DNA from 2 places in the Lactococcus lactis genome. Region 2 is predicted to be linked to the other one. Evidence: riboswitches for the same ligand, from Rfam matches in the RefSeq annotation. Region 2 holds a riboswitch; the other holds the start of a gene.

Region 1 (16,190 bases), 980 kb from region 2:
TCACTTTCTGGTGGACAAAAGCAAAGGTTATCTATTGCGAGGGCGCTACTTATTCAGCCTAAATTATTGATTTTAGATGATGCGCTGTCAGCTGTTGATGCCAAGACTGAACAGTTAATTTTGTCAAATTTGAAGGCCTTACGTCATGAAAGTTCAACGTTAGTTGTCAGTCACAGATTGTCATCAGTAATGGAAGCTAATGAAATTCTCGTACTAGATGAAGGAAAAGTGATTGAGCGTGGTTTGCATGAAGATTTGATTAAATCTGGAGGTTGGTATGCTCAAATGTGGCAAATGCAACAGATTGAAAGTCATTTGACAGCGAATGATGAAGATGAGAATTTACTGACAGGTTCGTCAGTAAATCGGGAAGGAGAAGAAAATGGAGAAATCTACTGACAAAATGTCTGTCAGAGAAAGTTGGCAAGTTTTTAAATTTATTTTCAAATTCTTATTACCTTTCAAAAAGTATTTCGTTTGGGCTTTTGTTTTTAGTGTAATTACAACTGGTCTGGCTTCACTTATGCCTTTTGTTTTGTCCGTTTTTATGGATTCTTATTTGACACCTATGAAAGCGACTGACCAGATTATTTTCTATTTTGCAGGTCTTTATTTGATTTTAGCAATAATCAATTCAATTGCTTTCTTTTTCAAATGGAATTATCTGCAAAATGGTTCGATTTTTGTTAATCAATACATTCGTAAGAAAGTTTATCGAAAAATTCATCAGCTAGGCATGCGATATTTTGACAAAAAACCGACGGGTTGGTTAATCACCAGAATCACAAATGACACCGATTTATTTGATTTCTGGCAGACTTTGTTTAATGCATTAACAAGTTTGCTTTCTATTATCATTGCCTTCATTGCTTTGTTTATTATTGACCACCAAATTGCGCTTGTGATGTTGTTGATTCTTCCCCTATTGATTTTGGCAGTATTGATTTATCAAAAAGTGAGTACAAAAGTTTATCAAGCCATGCTTGCTAAGCGTTCAGAATTGAATACGAAATTAAATGAATACATTTCTGGGATGAGAATTATTCAACAATTTCGTCAAGAGAGCAGACTAGGAAATGAATTTGAAAAAACAAATGATGAATATTATGGTTATCGAAAACGAGTGATTCAGATTAATGGAATTTTGTTGAGCCCTTTGGTTAATTTTTTGATGGCCATCTCAATTGTTGTTGTCTTGTTGATGTATTCTAATCGAAGTCTACATGCAGTGGTTGAGGCTGGTTTAATTTATGCTTTCATCAGTAATGTACAAATTTACTTTAATCCTATTTCAGGATTGATGGATTCTTTATCAAACTTTTCAAATGGATTGGTAGCCTCTAGTCGTATCAAGACAATCATGGAAGAAAAAGAATTTGCGCCACAACAAGGAATTTCAACTTCTGTCAGTAAAAATGTTGATGAAAAATTTAATGACAGAAAATCTGTCAACAATTTTCCAATCATTCAAGAAGGAAAAATTGAATTTCGCAATGTCAGTTTTTCATATGACGGAGAACATCAAGTTTTGAAAAATATCTCATTCATTGTGAATCCTGGAGAAACGCTTGCTTTTGTAGGTCATACAGGTTCAGGAAAATCGAGTATTATTAATGTTTTCATGCGCTTCTATGAATTCACAGAAGGTCAAGTTTTGATTGATGATCAGGACATTAGAAGTTATTCAAAAGAAGAACTTCGGAAAAAAATTGGTTTAGTATTGCAAGATTCCTTTATGTTTGTTGCGTCAGTTACTGACAATATCAAAATGATGAATCCACAGATTACTGACCAAGCAGCCAAAAAAGCGGCTCGATTTGTTCAAGCTGACAAATTCATCAAGGATTTGGAAAATGGTTACGAAACCAAAGTAATTGAAGGTGGAGCTGCCTTCTCGGCCGGTGAACGTCAATTAATTAACTTTGCTCGAACGATTGTGCGTAATCCGAAAATTCTCTTATTAGATGAAGCAACAGCCAATATTGATACTGAAACTGAAGCGCTTATTCAAGAAGGTCTGACAAATATGCGACAAAATCGAACGACAATGGCAATTGCTCACCGTTTATCAACGATTAAAGATGCTGACCAAATTTTAGTCTTGAACAAGGGAGAAATTATTGAGCGAGGAAATCATGACCAACTTTTAGAGCTTAATGGTTATTATGCAGATATGTATCGAATTCAAACTTTACAAAAAGAACTATGAAAAACCACTGATAGCAGCGGTTTTTCGTTTATCAGTTTTTCTGATAAAAAATATTGACAAAAAATAAAATAAGCGATATAATATAAGAAAGATTAATAAAGAATCGGGAAGGGAGAGTTTATGAATTTTGGTCAGAACTTAAAAAAATTAAGAAAAAATGCAAAATTGACACAGAGTCAATTAGCAGAAAAGCTAGGAATGAAGCAAAATGCTTATGTACTTTGGGAACAAAAATCAACCAACCCAACGTTAGAAATACTAGAAAAACTAGCAGATATCTATGATTTACCTATTCAAGAATTAATCAAAGAAACTGATAATAATGCAGAAAAACAATTAATCGATAATTATCGTTCACTGACAGGAGAACAACAAGAATCAGTTATTAATTTTACGGATTTTCTCATTGAACAAAATAAAACAGAGCTTATTAATTTGAAAACCTACAGACGTTCTTCTTTAGATTATGCCATTGTTGAAGATGAAGAATTATCGGCAGGTTTTGGTCAATCTCAAAGCAATACAGGTGGCCACTACAAAGCTTACACATCTGAAACTCTTGGTCGATATGATGGTGCAGCCAGAGTAAAAGGGGAATCGATGGAACCTGAATTCCCTAATTTTTCTATTGCAACATTCTTACACACTGGTTTTGGTCGGAGTGGGGATATTTACGCCATTGCTGAAGGAGATTTGGGCGAAGAACGTTTGTATATCAAACAAGTATTTGAAGAAGAAGATGGACAATTTAGAATTCATTCACTCAATCCAGATCCACAATACAAGGATTTTTATCTAGGACAGGAAGATAATTTCCGAATTATTGGACCAGTAGTTGATAATTTTGAAGAAATTGAAGAATCACAGATTATAGATTAAAATGAGGGCTTAAAAATGAATTGGATAAGAGAAATTTTACCAATACTGGGAATTGGATCAATTTTTGCAATTGCTTATGAATTAGTTTTATGGCTTTCACAGAAATTGATAGAAAATGATAGCAAAGAGAAAATAAAAAAGGAAAAAAAGATTGTTAATGTCAAATTTTTTCATCTTTCAAAAAACCAAAAGAACATTGCATGAACTAAAATAAAAAAGAAAAAAGAATAAGTTTAGTCTTGCAATTTCAGAAAAACTTTGATATACTTATTTATGGTTCTAAAAGAACTGACCGAAGACAGTAGGGGACGAAAGTCATAAACTTCCTACCGAGGACAAATATCAAAATGATAATTGAACTCTCTATGTCTTTTGTGTGTAGAGATTTTTTATTTCTACAACCAAAATAAAATGGAGGTAAAAAAATGAGCGATTACAAAGTAAATGAAGCAACAATTGCTAAGAAAGCAGAATTGGTTGATGTTTACGCACAAAAAATGACTGAAGCAGCATCTATCGTTGTTGCAGATTCACGTGGTTTGTCAGTTGATCAAGATACTCAACTTCGTAAACAACTTCGTGAAGCAGGCGTTGAATTCAAAGTCGTTAAAAACTCAGTTTTGCGTCGTGCAGCTGAAAAAGCTGGTCTTGAAGGTTTGTCAGAAGCATTCTCTGGCCCATCAGCAGTAGCATTTTCTAACGAAGATGTTGTAGCACCAGCAAAAGTTTTGGCTGACTTTGCAAAAGATGCTGAAAATCTTGAAATCAAAGCTGGTGTTATCGAAGGTAAAGTTTCTTCTAAAGAAGAAATCCAAGCTATTGCGTCTCTTCCAAGCCGCGATGGACTTCTTTCTATGCTTCTTTCAGTGCTTCAAGCACCTGTCCGCAACGTGGCTCTTGCAGTCAAAGCTGTTGCAGAAAAAGAAGAATCAGCTGCTTAATTATAAGCAACATTACTTATATCGGCGGATTTACGCAACAAACTAAAAAATTAATAGGAGAATATTAAAATGGCATTGAACATTGAAAACATCGTTGCTGAACTTGAAAACGCAACAATCCTTGAACTTTCTGAACTTGTAAAAGCAATCGAAGAAAAATTTGACGTAACAGCAGCAGCTCCAGTTGCAGCAGCAGCAGGTGCTGGTGATGCAGCAGCAGCAGCTAAAGATTCATTCGACGTTGAATTGACATCAGCTGGCGACAAAAAAGTTGCAGTAATCAAAGAAGTACGTGGAATCACTGGTCTTGGACTTAAAGAAGCTAAAGAACTCGTTGATGGTGCACCAACAATGATCAAAGAAGGTCTTTCTGAATCAGAAGCTAACGAAGTTAAAGAAAAACTTGAAGCAGCTGGTGCTTCAATCACACTTAAATAAGAATTTTATTCTTGTTTAAAAAGAAAATTGAATATTATCGATTTTCTATTAAAAATACTACCAAGTCTTTTCTTGGTAGTATTTTTTTTTGCTATCTATGAGTCTCAAATTTTCAAAATACTTCTTCAAATAGAGCAATAAGTTTAACTGGCCCAATACCAGCAGGAATAATCGTATATGGTTCAAAAATTGTTTGTTCAGTTGAATCGACGATACTTGTCCAACCGGCAAACTCGTAGCCACGCAACTCGGGTTTTAGATAGGGAATGAAATTTTTTTCAACTGTTCGTACATCTGAGGGGTGGGTCCAAGAGAGTTCGACCTTGTTTATTGTACGAGAAGAATAGCGAATTTCGTATTCTAAAGGTGTCCACTGGGCATATAAATCATATTCTTTACCAACATTTTGAAGGTAATCACCTGCAGTCCAAAGGAAATCGGGGCTTATTCCTGTTTTGTGTAAGGCAGAATTTGCACCAGCATAGAGTGCAGCTTGCTCGCGGTAGATATTATGCGGGATCACATAATGACTATCGCGAACAATTTTCCAACCTTCAAAGTGGTAACCAGGCAGAGTGAGCGAAAAATCAGCAATTTCATGTTCTGTTTGACTAACGTTTGAACTAATTGTCAATCCGACTTGTCGCTTATTATCAAAAATAGGCTGATAATCTTGTCTATTTTCAAACTTGACAGATGGACTAGTGCCACTATTTTTAATAAAGTTTTTCATTTTATCAGTGATGTTAAAATAATAGTTAAAAGTTGTTGATTGCTTGTTTGGATTCATAGGAGACTCCTTTCTCATCATTCAAAAATTAAAAAGTAAAACTACAATTTATAATTATAATCTTATTTTATAATATTTTTATTATAAATGATAATGATTTGTGTATCTTTAATGTGAAGAGCTTACTGTTAATTTCAATAATTGTTTAGAGATTAAAGAATATCTTGTCTTTTCAGACTTAAAAATAAATCAAAATTCACAAAATTTCAATTGAATATATTTTAAAGAAAGAGAATTTCTCTTTTTTTTTTTTTTGACAATGACTGTCTACAAAAGATGAATAAAGTGCTAATGAAAATCTATTTTGTCAGATTTAATCAATAATTGTCAGCTAATAATTACAAAATTAATTGATTTATGTATTTTATTAATAGATTAATAGGCTAATAAATTCCAAATTTAATCTTATTCCATGCAATATATTTGCTCTTGAAACCAATATCTATTAGAATAGAAGTGAAGTAGGTAATAAACTACAACAGGAATAATTTTAGATGAAGCAAAAAGTATATTTATAAAAATAGATGGTGAGGTAGAGATGAAAAAGTTACTCTTTATATTTGGGACTAGGCCAGAATTTATTAAAGTTTATCCAGTAATCCAAGAGGCGAAAAGGCAAGGCAATCCAATTGTTCTGGTTAACACAGGGCAGCACAAAGAAATGCTCAATGAACTTTTAGATGAATTTTCTGTGGAAGTTGATTACGATTTAAAAATCATGGAAAAATATTCTGGTTTATCAGAAATTGTGGCAGGATCAATTAGCGGTCTTGACCCAATTATTAAAAAGGAACAACCAGATGTCATCTTAGTTCATGGTGATACTGCAGCTACTTTGGCTGGAAGTTTGGTTGCTTATTTTAATCAGATAAAGTTGGCACATATTGAAGCAGGCTTGCGAACTTACAATAAATTTTCACCATTTCCTGAAGAAATGAATCGTCAAATTGTTGGTTTAATGGCTGATTATCATTTTACACCAACGGAAATGACGAAAGAAAATCTTTTAAAAGAAGGTAAGCCCAAAAAACAGGTTTTTGTAGTTGGAAACAGTGCTATAGATATGTTTCAGTATACTTTAAAGGATGATTATACAAATGAAGCTTTATCATGGCAAGCTGATAAGAAAATGATTTTAGTGACGGCTCACCGTCGTGAAAATTTGAGTGATTTAGAAGAAATTTTTGATGGAATTGCAGAGATCGCTGATGAATTTAAAGAAACACATAAAATCATTTATCCAATTCATATGAATCCAATCATTCGTGAAAAAGCGCAAAAATTACTGGAACATAGTAATATTAAAATCATTGACCCGCTGGATACAATTAACTTTCATAATGTGATGCGTCATGCCGAGTTGATTTTAACTGACTCTGGTGGAATTCAAGAAGAAGCGGCTTTCTTAGGGATTCCAGTGCTTGTTTTACGTGATACAACTGAAAGACCCGAGGGTGTACTGGCTGGTACTTTAAAACTTGTGGGGACTTCAAAAGAAAATATTGTTAATGAGACTCGGACTTTACTGACAGACAAGACTAAATATGAAAGGATGTCAGGAAGTAAGAATCCTTATGGTGACGGAACAACTTCCTTGCAGATTGTTAATATTCTAAATGAAAAATAAAAAAATTAATTTAAAGTCTTTCCAGTCTGTCTGTCTCATTTTTATCTTCCTCTTTAATTTTGAGTTTATTTTCCGCTTATCAAATTTTACTTCTAGAGAAAAATTCTTTACCATTTTCTTTTTTGTGGCTCCTTTGATGCTTAGCTCATTTTTTATCATTACGGATAGCGAAAAAATTCCGAATTCAGTTAGAAATTTGAGTATTCTCGGTGTCTTTGGTTTCCTGATGTATGGTTCCAATCGCTTAATCGTTTCCTTGACTTACCTTATAGGTGGGGAACATGCTGTTCCACAGTTATTTCCCTTCCGATTTTTGATTGCTATCTTCATTTTACTTTGTTGTGCTTTAGCTTATTATGTTTCAACAAAGAAGAGGTTAATTTATAAATTAGCAACATTGATTGCTTCTTTGTGGTTCGTTACATTGCCAATTATAACGATTCAATTCATTATTAAATTCTTGGTTGAACATCAGGGGTTTGATTTCTCGATTGTCAGTAATATGGATATCAGGTATCTGATTGTACCATTTATGCCAATCATGTATTTGAGTTTTTGTAAATTTAGTGGGATTGATGCCAAACAATTAGGAAAGAATATCAAATATACGGTTTATGTGCTCTTAGTTGTCTACATCGTTGCATTAATCGTTTATTCAGGAACTCAAGTAAATATTACCTTTAATTTTGCTCAAGAAGGTTTCTTTAATAGCATTGAGCTTAACTATAATGTCTTTTTGGCACATTGGATAGAAGGATTGACTGTATTTTCTCAATTCGTCCTACCAATTATTGCTTTTGCTTTAGTTATTGGATATAAGGGAGAAAAATCAAAGAAAAAGATACTGTCATTAAAACCAATTTATGTATTAATACTGGTTGCTCTGGGAGTTTATGCTTATCTTTTCCTTCTTAATCCACCAACTAATTTTATTCATTTTAATAACAAAATTTTCAATAGTTATTTTGCGCTACAAATTTTTGAAGTTGTTGTGATTATGCTTTTGACAATCTATACAGGTTTGAAAAAATTTATCAGACCAAGAACGAAGATATTGCTATATATTGGTTCAAGCTTGCCTTTCCTCTATTTATATATTGTAAGATATCATTATTGGAAACAAAGTTATTTGGTTTTTGATATTTTTGACCGTATCAATTATATTTTCTTTATTTTTTCAGTTTTCGTATTTCTTTACTATACGGTAGAAGTCGTTATTTTGTGGTATTCATATAATAAAAGACAAAAGATAACAGCATTAGATTTCAAAGATGAGAAAATAAAAAAACAATTTCATATTTATGTTTTGATTCCGTGTTTGAATGAAGAATTGGTTATTCAAACGACTTTGAAAAGTATTTTGAAAAATAATTATGAGAATTTGGTAGTAACTGTTATTGATGATGCAAGTGATGATCGGAGCTTAGAAAAAATTTCTGAAATTCAAGATTCTCGATTGAATGTTCTAAGACGTATTAAACCTAATGCGCAAAAAGGAAAAGGGACGGCTTTGAATTGGGCTTATTATCAAATTAGTGAGCAAATTCAAGAAGCTGGAATTGCTCCGGAGGATGTTCTTATTGCGATAATTGATGCCGATACAAAACTTGATAACAATTATTTTGAAAAAGTAAATATGGTTTTCAATCATGATGCTAAGCTTACTGGTTTGCAATCCAAGGTTCGTGTTGCCAATTTGCTTAAAGATGCTTCACAAGACTTGGAATTTTCTGAAATTATCAATGCGACACAGATGTTTCGGACTTTGACCAATACAGTTGCTTTTGGTGGAAATGGACAGTTCTGTAAATTAAGTACTCTTCAGGCATTGAATGAAGACCCTTGGACAGATTCTCTTGTGGAAGATTTTGATTTATCAACCCGTCTGTTTCTGTCAGATATTGAAGTTAAAAATGCTCAATTTGATGATATTTACATTGAACAAACAGGGATTATCAATGATAATGAAGCTTTGGTTAAACAACGAGTGCGATGGGCGCAGGGAAATATCCAATCTTCAAAATATATTTTACCGACGATTCGGTCAAAAAAATTGCAGAATAAACAGAAGTTTGAATTATTGATGACCCTACTGAAACCTTGGTTAATGGGGATTGAATATATCATTGTAATTTATACACTGATTATGATTGTTAATTCTGCTATCCTATCAGGGATTACTCAATCACTTAAAATTGTTGTTGTGCTTTTTATCGTGATGTCAATTTATATTATCTTTGTGAATTTTGTATGGGCTATTCTTTATAACAAAGGAAAATCTCAAGAAAAAACAAGGGTGTGGGATGTAGTGAAAGATACGGTTAATCTGACGAAATTTCTACTTATTTTAACTCAAATTTATCCACAGTCAGCCATTCGATATTTCAACTCTAAAAATGATTGGGTAAAAACTAATCGTCAAGAAGAAAGTGTTGACCCTCATATTGATGAGTATAAAAAATAAGAAAAACCTGCCTTTTGGGCTAGGTTTTTTCTTTTGTATATTTGCGAAATTAGTTTTTTTAGTTTAAATATGTTAAAGTAGTTGTAGTTTTAAAAATAAATCAATAACACAATGGGTACTGGTAAAAACTAAAATTACCGGTTGAGAAAGACCATCAGACTTGAACAGGTTAAGACCTGCGTAAGAATGTGTCCGAGTTTTAATTGTATTTTCTTTATGAAAATCTTTTAGCTTACTTTCTTATCATACTAGAGCCCTCCTTGTGTCTATAAAGGAGTTTTTTGATGTCAATTTTAGAAAAGATTCAAGAAAAACAACCACTTATCTTAAATTTAGCGAATTTTGTAACTCCACAAAGAGTTGCGGATGCGATTAGTTTTGCTGGTGGTTCACCATTAATGACTGCGGAAATTTCAGAAAGTGAAACTTTAGTTGAAATTGCAGATGCTGTAGTGGTTAATATTGGAACCATTTCAGAAAAGGATTATCCGCTTTTTTTGACTATTTGTCAGTTAGCAAATCAAAAGCACAAACCTTTAATTTTGGACCCAGTTGCTGTCAATGTCCCTTTTAGAGCAAATTTTGTCAAAAGATTAATGCAAGAGGTGAAATTTGATATCATTCGTGGGAATTCAGCGGAAATTGCTTGGTTTGCTGATAAAGAAAGCTTGAACAAAGGAATTGATGCACTTGAGTCAAATTTAGAAGTTGAGCACGCGCGAGTTGCTGCTCAAAAAACAGGGGCAGTCATTATTCAAACTGGAAAAGTTGATGTTATTTCTAATGGGTTTGAGGAACTATTTGTTGAAACTGATAGTCCACTTTTTAAAATTAATGTTGGCTGTGGGGATATGTTGTCAGCAATTGTTGGAACTTTTGCGGCTGTATCTGATGATTTATTTAAGGCGGCTTATGAAGCGACAGAATTCTTCGGTGAATCTGGTGTGAAAGCTACTGAGCAAGTAGAAAATCTACCAGGAAATTTTGTGAATCGTCTTCTTGATAAAATTTATCAAGCGACGCAAGAGGTTATATAAGGGAGAAAAAGAAATGATTGATGTTTCTCAAGTTGTGACAATCGCTGGAATTGATTCTTCTGGTGGGGCTGGTATTAATGCTGACCTAAAAACTTTTCATAATCAAAAAGTATATTCGGCAACAATTGTGACAGGGTTGACAGCGCAAAATACCTATGGAGTACAAGAAATTTTACCGACAAATAAAGCTTTTATTTTGGCTCAATTTGACTCAGTATTTTCTGATTTGGAAATTTCGGCAGCTAAAACGGGGGCACTTTTTGATACTGCTCAAGTTGAAGCGGTAATTCAAGGCTTGAAAAAATATAAACCGAAGCATTTGGTGGTGGATCCAGTAATGGTGGCTAAAGGCGGGGCAATTCTTTTGACAAGAGAAGCCATTGATTTGATAAAAAATGAATTGTTACCTTTAGCAGAATTGGTCACTCCCAATTTGGAAGAGGCAGAGGTTATGTGTGGCTATAAAATTATTGACGAAAAGGAAATTTTAAAAGCCCTTCATGATATTCAAAAGTTAGGTGCTAAAAATGTGCTGATTAAAGGGGGACATGGTAATGGAGAACTGGTCAGAGATTATTTATTGATGACAGATGGTTCTGTCAGTACTTATGACTCTAAAAGATTACTGACAGAAAGAACACACGGAACCGGAGATACACTTTCTTCTTATATTACAGCTCATTTAGCTTTAGGAGAAGATTTAAAAGAAGTGATGCCAAAAGCTAAATTGTTTATTACTGAAGCTATTTCACAAACAATTAATGTTGGTCACGGTCATGGACCGTTAAACCATTGGGTGACAATTAATGAAAAATAAAATTTTAGACCTGAGGGCGTATTTTATTGCTGGCCCACAAGATTTTCCAAAACTTTCAATTGATGATGCAATCGATAAAATTTCTGTAATCATAAAAAGTGGAGTAACGGTTTATCAATTTCGTGATAAGGGAACAATTTATAAAAATAATAATCAACGATTAGAAGTAGCAAAAAGACTACAAGAAGTAGCTCAGAAAGCGGCTGTTTCTTTTATTGTGAATGATGATGTTGAATTAGCGCGTGAACTGTCAGCTGACGGGATTCATGTCGGACAAGACGATGATTCTGTCAGTAAAATTCGTGAGCTGATTGGCTAAGAAATGTGGGTAGGACTTTCTGTCAGTAATGATATGGAATTAGAAAGCGCTCAAAAAAGTGGAGCTGACTATTTGGGAATTGGTCCAATTTATCCAACAAATAGCAAGTCCGACGCAGCAGAACCAATTGGGGTTGACCATTTAAGAAAAATGCTTGAGCATAATCAATTACCAACTGTTGGAATTGGTGGAATTACTGAAAATTCACTGACAGAGCTTTCAAAAATTGGTTTGGGTGGAGTTGCGGTAATTTCTTTGCTGACAGAATCCGAAAATTACAAAAATATGGTTCAAAAAATTAAGCAAAATATTAGATGAAAAAGATGTTGTACCCTTAAAAATACAACAAAACAAAATGATTCCGTTTTCTTTTTATTATATAAATTAAACTTACACAAATGTAAGTTTTTTTTCTTTAATAAATGTTATAATCAGAGTCATAAATGATATGAGATTAACTGATTATTCTAAAAACCTCTTATTACTTTATATTTAAAAGGAGTTCCAATGGACAAGAAAAAAGAAATTCGTCTATTTTTGGCTAAAACAGTATTTTACTTTATAATTATTTTAATTCTGCTCTATCTTTATTCCTACAGTCATACTGGCGGAGCACACTTTATCTATAACGAATTTTAGAGAGAATTATCGAAGGAGTTAATTATGAAATTATTAGAACAAATTTTTGAAATTGCAAAAAAAGAACCAGACCTTATTGTACTTGCCGAGCGTGAGCAGAAATTTACTTACCGTCAATTATTTGCCGCGGTTTCACATATCTCAGAACAAATCAATGAACGCAATTTAAATCAGCGTCCAATCTTGATTTTCGGTAAAAACGATTTTATCACTTTAGCAGCCATGCTTGCGACAAATTTAACTGGTCACGCTTATATTCCTGTTGATGCTCACACACCATTTGAGCGGACAGAAATGATTAAATCAGCGGCAAAACCAGCGGCGGTACTCACTACAGTTGAGCTGTCAGCAGATTTTGAAGCACTTTTTACTGACAGAATTTCTCTTGAACTTACTGACCAGATTTTGACTGACAAACTTCCAGCACTTGATTTTTCTAAAGCTGTTTCTGGAAATGACAGCAATTATATTATTTATACTTCTGGAACAACAGGAGTACCAAAAGGTGTTGAAGTCAGTCATGATAATCTTGTGACTTTCACCAATTGGATGAACAATGATTTTATGAAAAATGAAAATAATCAAATCTTGTCACAAGCCCTTTACAGCTTTGATTTATCAATTTTCAGCTTGTATCCAAGTCTTACAACTGGCGGAACATTAATTTCACTCTCACGTGACGAAACAACCAACTTCAAATTACTTTTTGAACGTTTGAACAAAACGGTCATTAATACTTGGATTTCAACACCATCATTTGTTGATATTTGCTTATTGGACCCTTCGTTCACTGAGAAAGAACACCCTCAATTAGTTCAATTTATTTTCTGCGGTGAAGAATTAACAAAGAAAACAGCAGAAAAATTACTGACAGCTTTTCCGTCAGCAAATATATACAATACCTATGGTCCAACAGAAGCAACAGGAGCCATTTCGTCAGTAAAAATCACGAAAGAATTACTGACAGAAAATGATCGTGTCCCAATTGGTTTTGCCAAACCAGGTGTTGACTTAAAAATTATGGATAAGGAAATCATCATTATTGGTGATTCGGTAGCCAAAGGTTACTTTGAAAATCCAGAAAAAACTGAGCAAGCCTTTTTCACAGTCGACGGAAAACCCGCTTATCATACAGGAGATGCCGGTTCAATTTCCGCTGACGGAATGCTCCGTTACCAAGGACGAATTGATTTTCAAGTTAAATTTAATGGATTCCGTATTGAACTTCAAGATATTGAAGCCAATATTCAAAACTTAAAAGAGATTGAAAAAGCGGTAGTCTTACCGAAAACAAATGACCAGCATAAAGTCACCGCATTAATCGCTTATTTAGAAACAGAAAAAACATTTGAAGACCGTGCAGCCGAACGCGCCTTCACAAAAGAACTCAAAGCTGAACTTTCAAAAACAATTATGGATTACATGATGCCAACTAAGTTTGTTTATCTTAAAAAGTTCCCATTGAATCAAAATGGCAAAGTTGACCGCAAGGCACTCGCCCAAAAAGAGCGAGGTGACAACTAGTGCAACCCTATTCAACACCCTTTTACTTCGTGATTTTAGGACTTGCTTTAATTCCTATCGTTATTGCCCAGCTTCTGGGCAAAAAACTCATGTGGTATCAAGTCCTATTGACCATCGCTTTTCTTTGGCTGACATTTTCGGGAACAGTGACAATTTGGGCATTAATCGGCTTCGGAGTCTTCCAGACTATCATTGTAAAATTCTATGAGTGGTATCGAGTAAAACAAAACAAGAATCAGAGTTTTGTTTTCTACCTCATCATTCTGCTCTCTATTTTGCCATTAGTGATTGTCAAAGTGCATCCTCTGTTCAATCCAGGACCTGGACCAGGTTCAATTCTTGGATTCTTAGGAATCTCTTACATCAGTTTTAAGACAGTAGCCATGATTATGGAAATACGAGACGGACTTATTAAAGCCGTTCCTCTTAAAGAATTTCTTTATTTTCTCTATTTCTATCCAACGATTTCATCAGGCCCAATTGACCGCTTCCGACGTTTTGTTAAAGAACTAAAAGCGCCAGTTGTCACTGAAAAATACCTTGATTTATTAAATAAAGGTGTCTTTAGAATTTTCCAAGGTTTCCTTTATAAATTCATCATCGGATACTTGATTGACCAATATTGGCTACATGGCATTGCAATCTCTGCAACGATACACCCAAGCTTCTTGAATGTTTCATCATCAATGTATGCTTACGGACTCTATCTATTCTTTGACTTTGCTGGCTACTCACTCTTCGCTATTGGTGTCAGCAATTTAATGGGATATGACCTCCCACACAACTTTAACAAACCCTTCTTAGCAAAAAATATTCATGACTTTTGGCAAAGATGGCACATGACTTTGAGTTTTTGGTTCCGTGACTTTGTATTCATGAGATTAGTGAAAACATTCATGGTTAAAAAATGGTCGAAAAATATGATAACCATCTCAAATGTTGGTTACCTCGCAAATATGTTACTCATGGGATTCTGGCATGGTTTAACTTGGTATTACATCCTTTATGGTTTCTACCACGCCATGTTAATGATTGGGTATGACGCATGGAAACGTCTGAAGAAACGTAAAAACTGGAAAATTCCAGATAATAAATGGACAAGTGCTATAAGTATTTTCATTACATTTAATCTAGTATTTATCAGTTTCCTTATTTTCTCAGGAATACCAAATCACATTATTATGCACTGCATAGATCCACATTTCCCACTTCCTAACTTCTAAAAGGCGTTAGGCATATCATAAAAAAACATTAGGAGAAACAAAATGAAAGAACAAATTTTTGATATTATCGAAACCGTATCAGGCACAGACGAATTCCGTGAAGACTTAGACATGGATTTATTTGAAGAAGGAATTCTTGATTCAATGAGAGCCATCATGCTCATTGTTGAATTAGAAGGCGCTTTTGATATCAGTCTTCCACCATCAGAAATGGACCGTGAAGATTGGAATACAGCAAATAAAATAGCAGCACGCGTTCAGGAAAAAAAGGATGAAAATTAAAATTTTTAGAGCCATTGGCCCATTAATTGCAGCTTTAGCCCTTGTTGGCTTACTGATATTTCTCCCAATAAATGTTGGTATGAAATACTCAAAAGACCAACTTGTTAAATTTGCTCAATCACCACTAAATACTCCAAGCTTTACAGGCTATTCAATTAAAAAACAAGCCTATTCAGACCCCGAGTTTTTACCAGTTCTTGGTTCATCAGAAATGGAACATGTGGATTCTTTTCACCCAAGTGCCTATTTCAAAAAATACAATTCTGGTTTTACGCCATTCTTAGTAGGACAACCAGGAACAACTACTTTAACCCACTTTTTCTACATGAACTCTGTGGCAAATGAGTTAAAAAATCGTAAAATTGTTTTTGTCATTAGTCCACAATGGTTTTCAAAACAAGGAATTGTTGAAAGTGAATTGAAAAACTTTGTATCCAAAGGTGAGATTTACGATTGGTTAAAAGAAGCAGATCCTAAAGAAAATACCACCACCCAACTTGCAAAACATTTATTAAGATTTAGATCGCTTAAATCTGAAGAGACGATTTATAATTCTCTAGAACGTCTAGCAGATAAAAAACCACTGACCACTCTACAAAAAATGACTGTGGCGACCAATCTTCAATTTTGGCGAAAAGAAGATTTACTCTTCTCAAGTGTTTCACAATTCACAGCACAACCTCTTGGACTTACACCAAAAATTAATAAGTTTGCTAAAGAATTACCCAATGATCCAACCTCTGAAAACTTAGAAAAATTGGCAGTTGACCAAGGAAAAGATAGTTCAAATAACAATCCTTTCCAAATCAATAATAAAGTTTGGGATAAGAAAATAAAATCTAAATATAAACATCTAGAAAATTACAAAAAACATGTTTCCTATTTAGAAAGTCCAGAGTATCAAGATTTCCAACAGCTCTTAAATGTCTTTGCCAAAAATAATAATGATGTTTTATTTGTTATTCAACCAGTAAACGGCTCATGGTCATCTTACACTGGAG
Region 2 (16,943 bases):
CAGTTTGAGTCTTCTGTCAGTAAAATTTATTAGCCCTAAGGCAGAAATTTCTAAAGTAGAAATTTCCAAAGTTTTCACCTAACCGTTACTTTTTAACGAAATTACTTAGTCGAGTTTCAATCCCCAAGCAGCAATTTTTCTCTTATCAGGATAAGCTTTCTCAATTGCTTTTTTCGTTGCTTCAGTTTGGTAGGCTTTGACAACTTCTTTATAAATTTTGTTATTAGCATCTTTTTTATTTGCAACGATGATATTAATCCACTGCTCGCTATCTTTGTTTACAGGTTCAGTATAAATAGACTCTTCAACCGTTAATTTTGCTGTTGTTGCAAAATCGTCATTAATTACTGCCGCTGTAATTGAATCAAGCGCACGCGGTGTTTGTGCCGCATCTAATTCTTTAATGACCAAATTTTTTGGATTTGAATTAATATCTTTGACTGTCGCAAGTGTATCACCTGATACAGAAAGGCCAATCAAACCAGCATTCTTCAAGACATAAAGTGCGCGACTTTCATTTGAAGCGTCATTAGGTACTGCAATTGTATCTCCTGATTTAATTTGGCTCAATGAAGTAATTTTTTTAGAATAAAGACGAATTGGTGAAATTGTTGTATTACCAATTGCTTTCAAATCACCGTCATTAGCTTTATTCCAAGCATTCAAGAAAGCATAATGTTGGAAGGCATTCAAATCAATATCGCCGTTTTTCAAAGCTGTATTTGGTTGTGTATAATCTGTAAAATGAGTGAATTTTAAAGTAATTCCATATTTATCTTTAGCTGTTTTAGAAACAGTTGACCAAATGGCATCATCTTCTTTTGTTCCTGTCATTATTCCAATATTCACAGTTTTATTTGCCGTTTTACTTTCACCAGATTTATGATTAAAACCGAAAAATGCAGCGATAGCAACAATTACAACAACAATAACGACAATTAAAATATTTCTGTTTCTTGGATTCATTTCTTCTCCCTTTTTTCTAATTGATTTATTTTTCAAAATCAATTATTCCCCTTTTGATAAACTTTTACATCTATTAGAAAAATTAACCGTGCACCTGTTAATTTTTCTAATACTAAACAAATTCTTCAAGATAAAGCGCTCATGCTAAATAAAAATAGCTCATTTCATATAAAGAAACGAGCTATATCGTGGTACCATTCTTGATTTAAGCACTTTTTAGTTCACTGAAAATTTTCAGATTCCAAAGGCAACTTTCAAGTTCAATAACGAGAACCATTCCGTCAAGAGCTTAGTTAAACCTCACTCTTGCTACGCTTATCAAGCCATTTTCATTGCTTCACTCAGGCTTGCTCTCACCGCTACAAGCTCTCTGTGCTGACCTTCACAATTACTTACTCGACCGCTTTTATTTTGTCCGAATTTGTGTATAGACTTATTCTAACAGACTTTCGTTTTTTTTGAATTATTGATTTTTTATGTTGCCTTAAATATTTTTTAAGTTTAATTTATAAAATAGATTAACAATCTTAAAAAAATGCTTTTCAACTTAAAATATGCTAAACTTAAAGAGTAAAAATAAATATTTGCACAATGGGTCTATTGACAAAACTGTCAGTAGCGAGAAATACCATCTGACCTGATCTGGGTAATGCCAGCGTAGGAATGTGTTAAGACAAATGTCTAATTTCTAACCCTCCTTTTGTGCGCATCAAAAAGGAGTTTTTTTTTATGTCTAATTCTAAGTTCAATGTCCGTTTATTAACGGAAATTGCCTTCATGGCGGCACTCGCCTTCATCATCAGCCTTATTCCAAATACTGTTTATGGCTGGATTATTGTTGAAATCGCCTGTATCCCAATTCTTATTCTCAGTTTTCGTCGCGGCCTAACAGCTGGACTTGTCGGTGGATTAATCTGGGGAATTCTGTCAATGATTACTGGACACGCTTATATTTTAACCTTGTCTCAAGCTTTTCTTGAATATCTCATCGCCCCTGTTTCACTTGGAATTGCTGGACTTTTCCGCCAAAAAACAGCCCCTCTAAAACTTGTACCAGTTCTTTTGGGAACTTTTGTTGCTGTTCTTCTTAAATACTTCTTCCATTTTATTGCCGGAATCATTTTCTGGAGCCAATACGCTTGGAAAGGCTGGGGAGCCGTGGCTTATTCTCTTGCTGTCAATGGAATCAGTGCAATTTTTACTGCTATTGCTGCATTTGTCATTTTGATCATTTTCGTCAAAAAATTCCCTAAACTTTTCATTTATAGCAATTACTAATAAAATCTGTCAGTAACTTTTACAAAAAATAAAATCTGTCAGTAAAATTACTTTATCTTGTCAGTCAGCATAAATTCTTCTATAATAAAGCTATGTCTAAAAAGCAAAAATTAAAGAAAACACTTGTAGAACAAATTCTTGATAAGGCAAAAATTGAGCATACTGGACTTGCAATTAACGCTTTAGAAAGTAATAGCCTCCCTGTGGATATCAGTCGCAGTGATATTTATAAAACCCTAGCACTAATCGGCGATAAAACTGGTCCTGTCATTGGTATTCTTCCACTGACAGAGCATTTATCAGAAAAAAAATTGGCCAAAGTTTCGGGCAATAAAAAAGTAAGCATGATTCCTCAAAAAGACTTGCAAAAAACGACAGGTTATATTCACGGTGCAAATAATCCTGTAGGGATTTGGCAAAATAAAAAATTCCCAATTTTTATTGATTCTATTGCCTTAGAGCACGACTTTATCGTTTGTTCAGCTGGCGAAGTTGGGCGTAGCATAAAAATCGCTCCTAAAGTTCTCGCTGACTTTGTTCATGCTCAATTTGTCGAAATTAGAGAATAAAATTACTGACAGAATTTCTGTCAGTAATTTTTTGTTTATTAGAGCAAGAGTTTGCAAAAATTCTTCTTTTTTAGTATATTTTATTTTATACATAAAACAAAGGATTCTTAATGCAAAATACAAAATTATATTCTTTAACCCTAATTGCTCTTGGTGCAGCAATTATTGCAGTTCTCTCTCCTCTGTCTATCCCAATTGGTATTGTGCCCGTCACCTTACAAACACTTGCCGTAGGACTTGTTGCCACAGTACTAAAAGCGCGTGAAACTTTTTTTGCCATCTTACTCTATCTCCTGCTAGGATTTATTGGAATTCCCGTATTCACTGGAGGGACATCAGGAATTGCGGTTCTTTTTGGTCCAACAGGTGGTTTTCTAATTGCCTTTTTAATAATGGGAACCCTTATTTCTTTTGGCCTTCATCAAATTAATTATAAGACCATCCCTGCTTTTATCATAAATATTGTAGGACACCTGCTTATGTTAGTTATCGGAACATTGTGGCTCAAATTTTTTACCAATGTCGACTGGTCATTGGCCTTAAAGCTTGGATTCACACCATTTGTCATTGTTGAAATTATTAAAGCTGTCCTTGTTACTATCTTTGGCTTAGCACTTATTCGTGCACTTTCTCACACAAATAAATACTTTACAAACTAAGGCAAAACCGATACAATTAGTCTATGTTTATAAAAGTACTTATGGCGCTTTATCCCCTTATTGTCTTTATTGCATTGGTTTTCATTTTCAAGTTTTTTAGACTTCGTCACTTAACCAATCGCAAACTAAAAATTCCAGATGTTTTTACAATATTTCTCATCTTAGGGATGCAAATTTTTTCTAAAAATGTTACAAGTATCAGCATCATTCCATACTACCTGCTAATCATTTCTGGCTTAGCGCTTGTTTTGTTGTTGCTTGATTTGCTTTATTATAAACAATTTACCTATCGTCGCTTTTTAAAACTCTGGTGGCGCTTGACCTTCTTTATTACTTTGATTATTTATCTTATCCTTATTGTGATAACATTTACCCATTAAAAAACTGTCCGATTGTAATGAGCAGTTTTTTTATTCAAATTGTTCTCGATACAAAGACGCATAGTTTTCATTTTTTAACAGATTTTCATGAGAATCAAACCCTAATACCTTGCCTTTATCTAAGTAGATAACTTTATCAGATAATTTGACTGAAGTCATTCGATGAGTAATCCAAATTACTGTTGCTCCAGCAGACAGCTCCATCAATTTTTGATAGAGTTGTTTTTCACTGTGCACATCAAGTGCACTATTAGCCTCATCAAAAAGATACAGTTCCACATTATTTTTATAAAAAGCTCTAGCAATTGCTAACTTCTGCCATTGTCCTCCTGACAAATCAGTTCCACCAAACTCCTTGCCCAATTGAAGTTCTGAATTCAAATCAGGCAATCCTGAAAATTGTAAAGCTTCATCAACTCCTGTTTTCTCTTCAAAACTAATAGAATCTCCGACAGAAAATTTAAATCTTGAAAAATCCTGAAATACAGGAGAAATTTTTGCCCAGTAGTCTTCATGCTTTATTTCTCTTAAATCTTCATTATTAATTAAAATCTGACCACTTGTCGGAGTAAATAAATCAGCTAATAATTTCAATAAGGTTGATTTCCCGGAACCATTCTGACCTACAATAGCGATTTTTTCCCCCTTTTTAATCCCAAGAGAAATACTTTTAAGAACTTTTTGATTTTCTTTTGGATAGGCAAAGGATACATTATCTAAACTAATTTGATTGATTTCAGTAATACTTTTATAGCCGGATTCAGTGAATGACTTTCTCATCAATTTAAGATATTTCTCCAACCACATCAAAGTATCATAAAGCAGGTCAGATTCCTCTACTAGGCCATTCGAGGCCGAAATTGCTGCAACCAAACTTGAAGCAAAACCTACGACAATTCCAAGAGATAATTTACCTGAACGAACTTGAAATACAAGATAAATAAAAGCGAACATTGATACAAGTGAACTTATAATAATAAAAATCAAAGCAATTCCAAATTGTCGCATGCGTATCCGATTTTCTTCCTTATGTACCGTGTAAAAGAGTTTCCAATACCGTTTCTTCAAAAAATCAAAAACATTGAAAAGACGACTCTCTTTAGCATAATCACGATTTAAGGCAATTTCTAGTAGATAATTCATCTTACGTGCTTCTGGTCGCCTTGTTACCAAAGTTTCAAAAGCCTCCTGTTGAATTCGATAATGAATTAAACTTTGAGGTACTAAAACAATCACGATTGCTAAAGGTAACCACCAAGTATAGTTAAAAAGTAAAACAAGCAAAGAAAGTAAAGAAATAATATAACGAACATTGGAAAGCGTGAAAACAATTAAATTTACTGGTCGCCAAGAAAGTTCACTCCTAACTGTTTCCACATCATTATAGAATTCATCATTTTCAAAAACTTCCAATGACTTGATTTCACTTGCTTTATCTATTAATTTTTGATTAATGTTTGCAATCAAGACGTCCGTCAAATAACCTGAAATAGCCGTTGTCGCTGGCGGAATAATATTTGAGATCAAAAGCAAAACTGCCCAAAAAATTCCCCAACTCATCGAAAAAACCGAACCTTTAGCCAGTTCGGTTGTTACTTTTTGAATAGAAAAAATAATCCCTGTCGGAACAAGTGCTTCAATCGGAACCAAAATAACAAGCACAAAAGTCCCCCACCTACTCGCTTTAGAAAAAGTTTTCAATCCCTCAAAAAGCAACAAAAAATACGATTTAAATTTTCTCATATCATCTCCAGTTAATAGGCTTCACAAAGACATTGTAAATCCAATCTATCTCCCTATTAGTCATTTCCAAAACACTAGAAACTTTATATCTTTGTCTCATTTTACTACTCTCATCAAATGAAAGAATCATTTTAGTAAATGGCTCCATATGAGCAATTTGAAATTGTCGCCCTGCTTCATCATACTCATAAATATTTACAGCATTTTCAAAACTATAATACTCATCTTTGGTTCCGTCCAAATTTAAGATAGCTGTTTCTTCCATACCATTCCAACAACTTGTACGATATTTTCCACCTGAAATAAATTCTGGAATTCCACGTAAAAATTTACGATAAACCTTTCCAAAAACTACTGGCAACATACCCTCAGCCGTATTTTCGATACAAAATTCACTTTCTGTTCCTAATCTATATAATTGATTCATGCTACTGATGATTTCCACGTGCGAAGAATTCGTACTGATAAGTTGCCCCTCATAAATAATTGTCCCAACTTTCAAGTCTAATAATTCTCCATTTACCATAACTGTTGCAGAATTTGAACTTTGGCTAACATAAGTGACTCTATAAGTAGCATTAAGTGTAGCACTCCCAAGTTTATTTAAATATACTTCATGGCTACCAATAGCTTTTCCATCTATATAATTCATCTATTTTTCCTCCATACTTTTATTTTTTCGGTTATACTATAATCTTAAGCATTGCATTGGACCCACCTTCTTTCAATATATAAAATCAAAAGACTTTAATTAACTGAAAATTATGAAATTATTATATAATATTATTAACATTAAAGTCAACGCTTTAAATAAACAAAAATAATCATATATGAACATATGGAGAAAGTTATGGATACTAACTTAGGAAGAACCTTTAGAAGGCTGAGAAAATTTAAAAATATGGAAATTAAAGAAGTGGCTAGCGAAGATATTTCTTATGCTCAAATTTCCAAATTTGAAAGAGGGAAAACGGACATGACGCTTACAAAGTTTCTTAGTAGTCTTAAGGCAATCAATGTCAGTCTTGAGGAATTTTATCATGAAGCCTATTTTTCTAACTTATCTAAAGGCCCTCTTTTTAATTATGACTTTTGTCAAAAATTTGAAATTGAAGATAAAGAAAAACTTCATCAGCTCCTTAAAATAGAGACCGACTTGCTTACGCTTCACCCCAGTATAAAATGTCACAAACTCAATATTATCCAAATCAAATCCCAACTTCATCTGATTGACCCTAATATTCAAGTAAATAAAAAAGATACTCTCTATCTAAAAGAATATCTGCTTTCAATTAATAAATTCTGTGCCTATGAACTTTATCTGTATAGCTCTTGTCTTTCTCTCCTTGATAATAAAACACAAGAGCAATTAATTCAAAAAATTATATCCGCTGAAGATGAATATTTAGACTTTATCAGTCCTAAAATTCTTAAGATAATTCTTCGCCTCATTCCCATATTTATAGAAAATAATTTTTTAGATTCTCTCCCCTTGCTTTTTACATATCTTGAGTCACATACTAAGAGTGATTTATTTTTTTACGAAAAAGTAACTACGGTCTATTTGAAAGCATTATATGAGTTGAAAATAAATCCTGAGAATCATGAGGCCTCTTCTCTTTTAAATTCTTATAGCGAAGTCTTTAAACTTTTCAACTCTCTTGAGACCGAGCATTAAAAAATTAAAAAGCCCTGAAATCTCAGGGCTTTTATTTATTTCCTAATTCTTTTAAGAGAACACCAAATTCTTCTTCAGATAAAGTAATTCCTTTACCCATTTTTTCATGGTCAGGTGACCAAGTACGAATGTCATATTTAGGTTCGGCATCATTCCAAGAAACACGATTTAATTCTTTACGCCAACCTTTTGCATTTTCAGAGAGAACAATCAATTCTTCAATGATTTCAAATTTTAATTTATCAGCCATCTTATTTCCTTTCTCATTAGTCTATACGAAAATAAATCACTTTTGTAACTCTTCAATCAATTGAATATCTACACCAACAGCAGTCAATTTTTCAATGATGTGGTCATAACCACGTAGGATAAACTCAATATTAGAGATTTTTGTAGTTCCACTGGCAATAATTCCAGCAGTAACCAAAGCCGCACCAGCACGTAAGTCAGTTGCTTGAACACAACTACCAGTTAATTCATTAGGAGCGTCATAAATAATTCGATCGTCTAAAACAGAAATATTAGCACCCATACGAGCTAATTCAGGGACATGATTGACACGTTTTTGATAAATCGTATCAACAATTGAACCACGACCTTTTGCTTTCAATAAAAGTGGTGTAATTGGTTGTTGCAAATCCGTCGCAAACCCTGGGTAAGGAACAGAAGTAATATTGACTGATTTTAGATTTTCTGATTTATGAACTTCAATACTATCTTCACGAATGGTCAAACCTACACCCATTTCTTCAAGTTTAGCAATGAAAGATTCCAAGTGTTCATAAATAACATTTTCAATGATGACACCATCTCCCATAGCAGCTGCTAAGGCAAGATAAGTTCCCGCTTCGATACGGTCAGGAATCACCGTATGTTGAGCACCGTGCATTTCATCCACTCCAGTAATGCGGATAATGTCAGTCCCAGCTCCTCGAACTTGTGCGCCCATATTATTTAGAAGTGTCGCCACATCAATAATCTCAGGTTCACGGGCAGCATTTTCAATGATAGTTAAACCTTTTGCACGACTAGCAGCAAGCATAGTATTAATTGTTGCCCCAACAGAAACAACATCCATATAAATGGTTGTTCCAACTAACGAATCACCAATCACTTCTAAGTGCTCAGCTTCTTCTTCTTGAATCTTCTTAGCCCCTAGAGCTTTAAAGGCTTTATCATGTAAATCCGTTGGACGAGGGCCTAAATCACAGCCACCAGGCAAGCCTACTGTTGCCTGACCAAAACGTCCCAAAAGTGCCCCATTGAAATAATAAGAAGCACGTAAAGAGTTGATTTTTCCATAAGGAAGGGGACGAGAAACAACACTGCGTGTATCAATCACAAGTCGTCCTTCTTCAAGATTTCGTTCAATTTTTGCTCCCATGATTTCCATGATTTCGACTAAACTTGCAACATCAGAAATATCTGGAACTCCTTCAAGCGTTACAACATCGTTAGCTAAGATAGTTGCTGGAATCAAAGCGACTACTGAATTTTTTGCGCCAGAAATTGGGATGGTTCCTGAAATACGCTTCCCACCATTAATTACTATTTTTTTCATATTATTTCAAAATCACTTTTCACATTTTTATTGTCTTAAAAAAATTATATTTTTAAGAACCGCTCTCTATTTTAACATTTTATAGTAGTTTTTCATAGACTTTTTTATCTAAATAAAAAATCACAGCTAAAATTTTAACTGTGATTTTATTTTCCATTGCTTAACTGAATAATCTCTTATTCAAAAACAAATTGATTGTGATAAAGTTCAGAGTAGAAGCCACCTTGAGCAACGAGTTCATGGTGATTTCCTTCTTCGATAACTTCACCATCTTTAAGAACAACAATCTTATCTGCATTAAGAATTGTTTTCAAACGGTGAGCAATAACGAATGAAGTACGACCAGCAATAGCAGCTTCCATCGCCCATTGAATTTGTTGTTCAGTTACTGTATCCACATTTGAAGTTGCTTCATCCAAAATCAAAAGTTCTGGATTTGTCAAAATGGTACGTGCGATAGAAATTTGTTGTTTTTGACCAACTGAGAAGACTGATTCATCATCTGAAACATGTGTTTCGTACTTGTCAGGTAAGCTATCAATGAAATCATGAATGTGAGTTGTCTTAGCCACTGTTTCAATTTCTTCTTGAGTAGCATTTGGTTTACCAAACTTGATATTATCAGCAATCGTTCCATCAAAGAGAACAGACTCTTGCAAAACAATTCCGACATTTGAACGCAAGCTATCTAAATCAAATTCACGAATATCAGTTCCATCAAATTTAATTGCTCCACCATTAACATCGTAGAAACGGTTCATCAAGTTCATAACTGTTGTTTTACCTGAACCAGTTGGACCAACGAGGGCAACCATTTGTCCTTTTTTAACATCAATATTAACTTTTTTGAGGACTGGTTTTCCTGGAAGATATTCAAAATCAAGATTTTCGATTTGAATTCCATCTTTAATCGTATCAAATTTCTTACCATTTTCAGGACGAACTTCTTCTGGTTCATCAAACATGACATTCAAACGAGTTGCCCCTGTGATGGCAAGTTGAAGTTGACCAAAGTTTGATGAAATTTGCATGATTGGGTTGTAGTAACTTTGAACGTATTGAACAAAGGCAACCAAAAGCCCTAAACCTGTGGCAATTGACATGCTATCATCGTTAAGAACATAGGCTGTTCCACCAAAGATAACAATGGCAATTGATAAAAGTTGGAAACCATTCATCAATGGGAAAATCATACCAGACCATGCTTGAGCAGCAAAGGTACGTTTTTTAACATTTTCGTTATGTTCCAAGAATCCATTAATAGAATCTTCTTGCAAACCTTCAACGATAATTGCTTTTTGCCCAGAGATTTTTTCATCCATATAGGCATTAAGTTGTGAAACTTCTTCTTGTTGTTTGTCTGTCGCTTTTTTCGATTGGCGAATGATAATCACAGCAGATAAAATGGCAACTGGAGAAGCGGCAACTGTCAACCAAGCAAATGTCACATCTTTATTGAAAATCTGGATAATGACACCCACAAAGACCGCAGCATTTGAAATAACCGAAACGAGTGCTTGGTTTAAAGTATTTTGAATGTTATCCAAGTCAGATGTGAAACGAGCAAGGATATCACCATCTTGATGACGGTCAAAATACGAAATTGTCAAACGTTCAAGTTTACCAAACAAACCTTTACGCATACGATTTGTTGAATGAGCAACGATACGGCTAAAGAGCAAGGTATAAATCAACATTGATACACCTGTTGCTACATAGACTGCAAGCAATTGCCACATTCCTTTCATGAATGTAGAAGTGCTGGCTGCATGTGAAGTTGCCACTGTTTTAAGTGTTTCTAAAGTTGTTCCTTTAGGAAGATTAGCAGTGATTTGGTCTTGTGCTGCTTGTGGCAAAGATTTCACAACTTCAGGAACATTGTGCCAATCTACTGTTTGGTGCATTTGTTGGCTTAATTGTTGATCAATTTGTTGTAGTGCATCTTGGGATTGACCAGCATGTTGATGTGTAAAGAAGTCAGTCACATATTTAGTCAAATTAGTGATGGCGTCCCCCAAAAGTGATGGAGAAACAACCTGTAACCAAGTTGCTAAAATGATGAAAATCATAATTACAGCAAATTGGAGTTTATATCTTTTCAGATAGAGGTAAAAAAATCGGATGGCACGTGTGGTGTCAGACATTTTTCTTGTTGATTTGGTATTTTCCATGTCTTAGTCCTCCTGTGCTTTCTGTGTGTCGTAGATTTCTTGGTAAATTTTATTCTCAGCAACTAATTCTTGGTGAGTTCCTTGACCAACAAGTTTTCCTTGGTCAAGAACCAAAATATTATCTGCATGAACCACTGATGAAATCTTTTGAGCAATAATAATTGTGGTTGTGTCTTTAAGGTCTTTATTCAAAGCTTCTTGAACAAGTTTTTCAGATTTAGCATCAAGGGCTGATGTTGAGTCATCTAAAATTAAGACATTTGGATTTTTAACAACTCCACGTGTGATTGAAAGTCTTTGCTTTTGACCACCTGAGAAGTTATTTCCGCGTTCTTCAACTTCAGAATCATATTGACCATCTTTAGTTGTAATAAATTCTGCGGCTTGGGCAATGCGTGCAGCACGAGTCATTTCTTCATCAGTTGCATCGGCTTTCCCCTGTTTAATATTTCCAGCAATTGTTCCTGAGAAGAGAATTGCTTTTTGAAGAACAATAGAAATATTTTTCTTCAATGTTCCACGGCTAACTGTTTTAAGATCTTTTCCACCAACTGAAACGGTACCTTCTGTTGGGTCAAAGAGTCTTGGAATCAATTGTGCCAATGTAGATTTACCAGCACCAGTCGCTCCGACAATCCCAACCATTTGACCAGGTTCTACTTCAAAGCTAATATCTTTAAGTGTTGGTTCTTCATCATTTGGATAAGAGAATGACACATGGTCAAATTTGACAGAACCTGAAAGAACTTCATCTTTAGCATTTTCATCAAATTTCATGGCTGGATCAGTATTTAACACTTCATTAATACGACCAATTGATACCATACCACGTGAAGCAAACATTGAAATCATACCACCCATGATAATGGCAAACATAATCATTCCCATATAAGTCATGAATGTAGCAATCCCACCAATACTATCTTGGGCAACTGTTGTTGACTCTGTTACAAAAGTTGAAACAAAGTAAATAGCAAGCCAAATTGCTCCTTGAGCAATCACAGTAAAGAGTGGAATCATTGCTGAGAAGAGTTTTCCTACTGCCCAGTTATGATCGTAAAGTTCATCAGAAGTTTCATCAAAATCTTTGATTTGATTTTTTTCTTGAACGAATGATTTAACGACACGTGAACCACGCAAGTTTTGTTTAGCAATGGCGTTAATACGGTCCATCAATTTTTGGAAAGCCATAAAGTGAGGGCCCATGCGTCCCATTAAAACGGCTGTGACTAATACGATTAAAACAATTAAAAGAACTGTAATCCACCATAATCTTGGAAGAGTCGTGATAGAAAGAACAACCGCACCAATCAAAAGGACTGGAATCCGCATCAAAATTTGGAAAACCATCATCATCAAGTTTTGAACTTGTGTGACGTCATTTGTCATCCGAACAACAAGGTTTCCGGCATTGAACTTTTCAACATTTTCATAAGAAAATGTATTGATTTTTTTGTAAGTCGCTTCACGAACGTCTGCTCCAATTTCTTGGGCAATACGTGCCGCTGAAAGTGTACTAAAGATAGCAAAAATTATCCCTATCCCAGCAACAACCAAAAGCTCAACTCCATATCCTGAAACCTTGTCAGCCATTTGATGACGGCTATAAGTTGTTGATGACATTACGGTCATAATTCGTTTCATGATTTGGGGCTGGTAAAGCTGTACTCCTGCATAAATAAAGGTTGAAACGATTGAGAATAAGGCAACCCATTTATGCTTCATGATTGATTTGAAAATCATAAAATTCCTTTCTAGAGTTAAATAATGTAAATAAGTTTACATTAAATTGAATTTTCGATTTCATTTTACTTCAAAATAATTTCAATAAATTTTTTGAGAAAATAATTATAACATTATTTTTTTTAGTAAACAAGCATTAATTGTTAATGCTGTTAAATATTACAATAGTTAGTTTCAAAAAAGATAAACTAACAAAAATATTGTAACGCTTTTCAAAGTTTAAGTCAACAATTTGCGACGAATATTTTTTACCTTCACCCCTTATTTTGTAACTTAAATTTTAATTGGAAATTATTTATTAGATTCATCTTTTTTATTTGCTTCTAAATTTTCAATAATTTCATCGACTCTAGACCAAGATTCAAAAGCAAGTCGCATATTTTCATGACCAATTTCTGTCAAGCGGTAGTATTTACGACGGCCACCTTGGCTTTCGTCTCCCCAATAAGAACTGATAATCCCATCCTTTTCAAGTCTTTTAAAAATTGTATAGAGCGTGGCTTCATTAAGCTCCATTTCTCCATTTGAGGCTTCTTTGACTTGCTTGATAATGCCATAAACATAATTATCCCCTTGTTTTAAGACATTGAGCAAAATGACATTGGTTTGGGCGCGTAACATTTCCTTTGGTATTTCTGCCATTCTTTTTCCTTTCTATCATTTTAAACAAAGTATATTATACTTCACATTACTATGTAAGTCAAGGTACTTGAATTTTTTATATAATTATTTTATTTTTGACTGATTTCTACTACATTAATATAGTAGAAAGTGGGTATTTTTATATAAATTAGTCAGCCCTTATTTTTTATTTATATTTTGTGAGCCCTTGTTATAAAAGCATTTTTTGGCAATAGATACAAACTTTCATTCAAAATTTTGTTATAATGGAATGATGTAAATTTGGGAGGATTCATATGGCAGCTTCAAGTACAAACAATCTGAAACTCGCTGAAAAAGGAGTTTGGGTTTCTATTATCGCTTATATTGTTTTATCCATTGGACAAATTGCTTTTGCAGCAATTGTGCATTCTAGTGCTCTTCAAGCTAATGGTTTTAATAATGTGACTGATATTATGGGAAATATTGCAATTTTGATTGGTCTTCGACTTGCTCGAATTCCAGCAGATAGTGATCATGTTTATGGTCACTGGAAAATTGAGTCAATCGCTAGCTTAATTTCTAGTTTTATCATGTTTTTCGTTGGTTTTGAGGTTTTAAGAGAAACAGTTATGACACTTCTTTCTGGTAAAGAAGAAGCCATAGACCCACTGGGAGCTCTTGTTGGTCTATTCTCAGCTTTTGTCATGCTGGGCGTTTATCTTTATAATCGGGCATTGGCTAAAAAAACGAACTCACAAGCGCTGTCAGCAGCAAGTAAGGACAATCTCTCTGATGCGGTGACTTCTATTGGAACTGTGGTTGCTATTTTAGCAAGTAGTGTAGGCTGGGAGTGGCTTGATACTGCGATGGCTGTAGTTATTTGTGGTTTCATTTTAAAGACTGCTTATGATATTTTCCATGAATCTGTTTTTAGTCTCTCTGATGGTTTTGATGAAAATCTTGTCGAAGAATATCGCGAAGCAATTTGCTTAGTTCCAAAGGTAAAAGGGGTTAAGCTTGTCCGAGGTCGTTCTTATGGAAGTAATATTTTCCTTGATGTAGTGGTTGAAATGTCTCCTGATTTAAGTGTTTTCGAGAGTCATGAAGCGACCGAGTTCATTGAGAAAATGTTAATTGACAATTATGGTGTTTATGATGTTGATGTCCACGTTGAACCTGCTGCCTTACCTGAAGAGGAACATTACGCCAGTCGCTCACTTGAACTTTTGGCAAAAGAAGAACAGTTTTTAAATCTGGAAAATTTGGATAAATTAACTGACAGCACTTTTCAAGAAATTCTTGCTGATGGAAAAATCATCAATGCTTCTGATAAATTGAAAGATTTTGTAAAAATTACTGACGAAAATTCTGTCAGTAAAAATAATGACTCTAAAAATTCATTGACAAGTCTGTCAGTAATTCCATTAGCAATAAATCACTATAGTAGTTCACAAGTCAGCAAGAAAACATTTATTTTAACTTATGATTACTGGAAAAATGAACAAAATTTTGTGGTTACAAGTATCTGGCGACGCAATGACTATTGGCGCTGTATTTATAGACAGACAACTTTAAAAAGAGAGGAAAAGTGATTATGACCAATCTTCAACAAAATCAGGAACAAATCATGACTTCTTTAACTGATTTATTTAATAAGATTGATGCCTATTACAAGCCGCAAATGGAGGCTGAATTCTCAAATATTTCGTTATCAGAAATTGAAACGATTGAATTTATTGCTAAAACCCCTTATCCAAATGTGACCAAATTAGCGCATCATCTCTACATGACACGTGGTGCTGCCAGTAAAATCGCTAAAAAACTGCTCAAAAAAAATCTCGTTGAATCTTATCAAATTCCTCAAAATAAAAAGGAAATCTATTTTCGCTTAACAAAAGAGGGTCAAGAAATTAATGACCGTCACGAAAGTTTGCACCAAAAATTTTCAGAAAAGGATCAAGTTATCTTCGATGAATTAACTGATGAGTCTGTCAGCAATATTTTAGAATTTCTCAATAAATACAATAATCATCTTGATTCTGCTATTCGGAATAATATTGAAAAATAATTCTGTCAGTAAATTAATTTTTACTGACAGTTTTTTTTGTTTGTTTTTTGTTGACACGGAAACAATGTTATGATATACTATTTTTGTTTCCAGAGAAACTGTGTAGAAAAGTGAAATCACAAGTCTATAGATTTCACTTTAGCAGACGCAAGTCTTCGCAAAAAACTTCCTAAGAAATCATCATCAATTATTGTAATTGAGTTCAGACCGCTAGAAGTTTATGAAAAAGACAAAATTTTGAACCTGCCTGCTGGGCAGAACCACCAATTTTTCTAAATTTCATCGCTTCAACCCAGTCGGGCTGATATCTTATGGAGGTTTTACCTATGAAAATTAATAAACACGCCCTCACTTTTGGGCTTATCACCACTTTCCTGACAGGACTTGGTTTTACAATCATCTCACCAGTCGTTCCTTTTATGGTCGCACCTTTTGCTAATGCTCATGACCAAGCACTCATTGTTTCTAGTTTAATGGCAATCTATGCACTATGTACTTTCTTTGCCGCTCCTGCTCTTGGTTCTTTATCAGACCGCTTTGGTCGTAAACCTATCTTACTGATTTCTTTAGCTGGCTCTGCTCTTGGTTATCTTATCTTTGGCTTAGCTGGTAGTCTCTGGATGCTTTTTCTCGGACGAATCATTGATGGTTTAACTGGTGGAAATATCGTGACCCTTTTTGCTTACTTCGCTGATATTACTGATGAAGAAAATCGAACTAAAGTTTTTGGTTGGACAGCCGCCGCTGTTGGTGTTGGAACAATTTCTGGCCCAACAGTTGGAGGACTTCTAGCTCATTTTGGCAATTCAGTTCCCTTTTACTTCGGCGCCCTAATCTCAATCGCCAATCTTCTTTACGGTGCATTCGTAATGAACGAGAGCTTGCCCGAAACTCATCGCACACGTAATTTTTCCCTTAAACAACTCAATCCTTTCACTCAACTTTTTCAGCTCTTACGCATGAAAAATCTCAATCGTCTGCTCTTTGCCGGTATCTTACTTTGGCTACCAAATGGTGCACTCCAAGCAATTATTAGTCAATTTTCATTAGATTCTTTTGCTTGGACGCCTGTATTAATTGGTCTAGCCATATCCATCATGGGTTTAATGGATATCTTGACTCAAATCTTTATCATGCCAAGACTTCTAAAATTAGCTAATGAAGATAAACTCATCCGTTTGGCACTAGTCTGCGAAATTATTGCTTACCTTCTTTTCGCACTTTCTGCTTTTTCTAAAATGTGGCCCTTCTTCATTCTGGCAATGTTTATCTTTGCTTTTGGAGATAGTATTTTTGGAACTGCCTTTAACGGTAAACTTTCAAAATCAGCGACTTCTTCCGAACAAGGTAAACTTCAAGGTGGCAGTCAAGCACTTCAAGCACTTACTCGCGTGATAGGCCCTTTAATTGGTGGACAAATCTATATCAGCTTTGGTCATTTCGCTCCAGCACTCATGGGATTTATCTTTCTAATTATCGCTCTACTTGTGCTATCAAAAACAAAGTCAGACCAAGAATGAATAA

What was found. A riboswitch is a leader RNA that binds a small molecule or an ion and turns the genes downstream of it on or off. The one in region 2 is predicted to bind thiamine pyrophosphate.
Region 1: it holds a riboswitch for thiamine pyrophosphate, as region 2 does, so the genes downstream of both, thiM (hydroxyethylthiazole kinase) here and thiT (energy-coupled thiamine transporter ThiT) in region 2, are expected to answer to the same signal.

What each region holds. Positions count from the first base shown of each region.
Region 1 is NZ_CP118969.1:1,279,026-1,295,215, reverse strand. Features, by position in the region: gene PYW37_RS06510 (ABC transporter ATP-binding protein) at 1-399, shown strand, start outside; gene PYW37_RS06505 (ABC transporter ATP-binding protein) at 383-2,209, shown strand; gene PYW37_RS06500 (helix-turn-helix domain-containing protein) at 2,330-3,088, shown strand; gene PYW37_RS06495 (hypothetical protein) at 3,104-3,292, shown strand; ribosomal protein L10 leader region at 3,363-3,488, shown strand; gene rplJ (50S ribosomal protein L10) at 3,514-4,029, shown strand; gene rplL (50S ribosomal protein L7/L12) at 4,099-4,467, shown strand; gene PYW37_RS06480 (hypothetical protein) at 4,580-5,257, opposite strand; gene wecB (non-hydrolyzing UDP-N-acetylglucosamine 2-epimerase) at 5,796-6,884, shown strand; gene PYW37_RS06470 (glycosyltransferase family protein) at 6,874-9,348, shown strand; TPP riboswitch at 9,450-9,552, shown strand; gene thiM (hydroxyethylthiazole kinase) at 9,633-10,385, shown strand; gene thiD (bifunctional hydroxymethylpyrimidine kinase/phosphomethylpyrimidine kinase) at 10,399-11,202, shown strand; partial or broken gene thiE (thiamine phosphate synthase) at 11,192-11,839, shown strand; gene dltX (teichoic acid D-Ala incorporation-associated protein DltX) at 12,029-12,160, shown strand; gene dltA (D-alanine--poly(phosphoribitol) ligase subunit DltA) at 12,185-13,684, shown strand; gene dltB (D-alanyl-lipoteichoic acid biosynthesis protein DltB) at 13,684-14,907, shown strand; gene dltC (D-alanine--poly(phosphoribitol) ligase subunit DltC) at 14,950-15,189, shown strand; gene dltD (D-alanyl-lipoteichoic acid biosynthesis protein DltD) at 15,179-16,190, shown strand, end outside.
Region 2 is NZ_CP118969.1:297,370-314,312, reverse strand. Features, by position in the region: gene PYW37_RS01695 (MetQ/NlpA family ABC transporter substrate-binding protein) at 106-966, opposite strand; TPP riboswitch at 1,548-1,647, shown strand; gene thiT (energy-coupled thiamine transporter ThiT) at 1,696-2,244, shown strand; gene PYW37_RS01685 (aminoacyl-tRNA deacylase) at 2,337-2,813, shown strand; gene PYW37_RS01680 (biotin transporter BioY) at 2,924-3,472, shown strand; gene PYW37_RS01675 (DUF3397 domain-containing protein) at 3,496-3,852, shown strand; gene PYW37_RS01670 (ABC transporter ATP-binding protein) at 3,883-5,595, opposite strand; gene PYW37_RS01665 (hypothetical protein) at 5,597-6,247, opposite strand; gene PYW37_RS01660 (Rgg/GadR/MutR family transcriptional regulator) at 6,497-7,273, shown strand; gene PYW37_RS01655 (YdbC family protein) at 7,305-7,523, opposite strand; gene murA (UDP-N-acetylglucosamine 1-carboxyvinyltransferase) at 7,560-8,834, opposite strand; gene lmrD (multidrug efflux ABC transporter LmrCD subunit D) at 9,011-11,005, opposite strand; gene lmrC (multidrug efflux ABC transporter LmrCD subunit C) at 11,009-12,730, opposite strand; gene PYW37_RS01635 (PadR family transcriptional regulator) at 13,040-13,390, opposite strand; gene PYW37_RS01630 (cation diffusion facilitator family transporter) at 13,666-14,943, shown strand; gene PYW37_RS01625 (MarR family transcriptional regulator) at 14,946-15,419, shown strand; gene PYW37_RS01620 (MFS transporter) at 15,746-16,939, shown strand.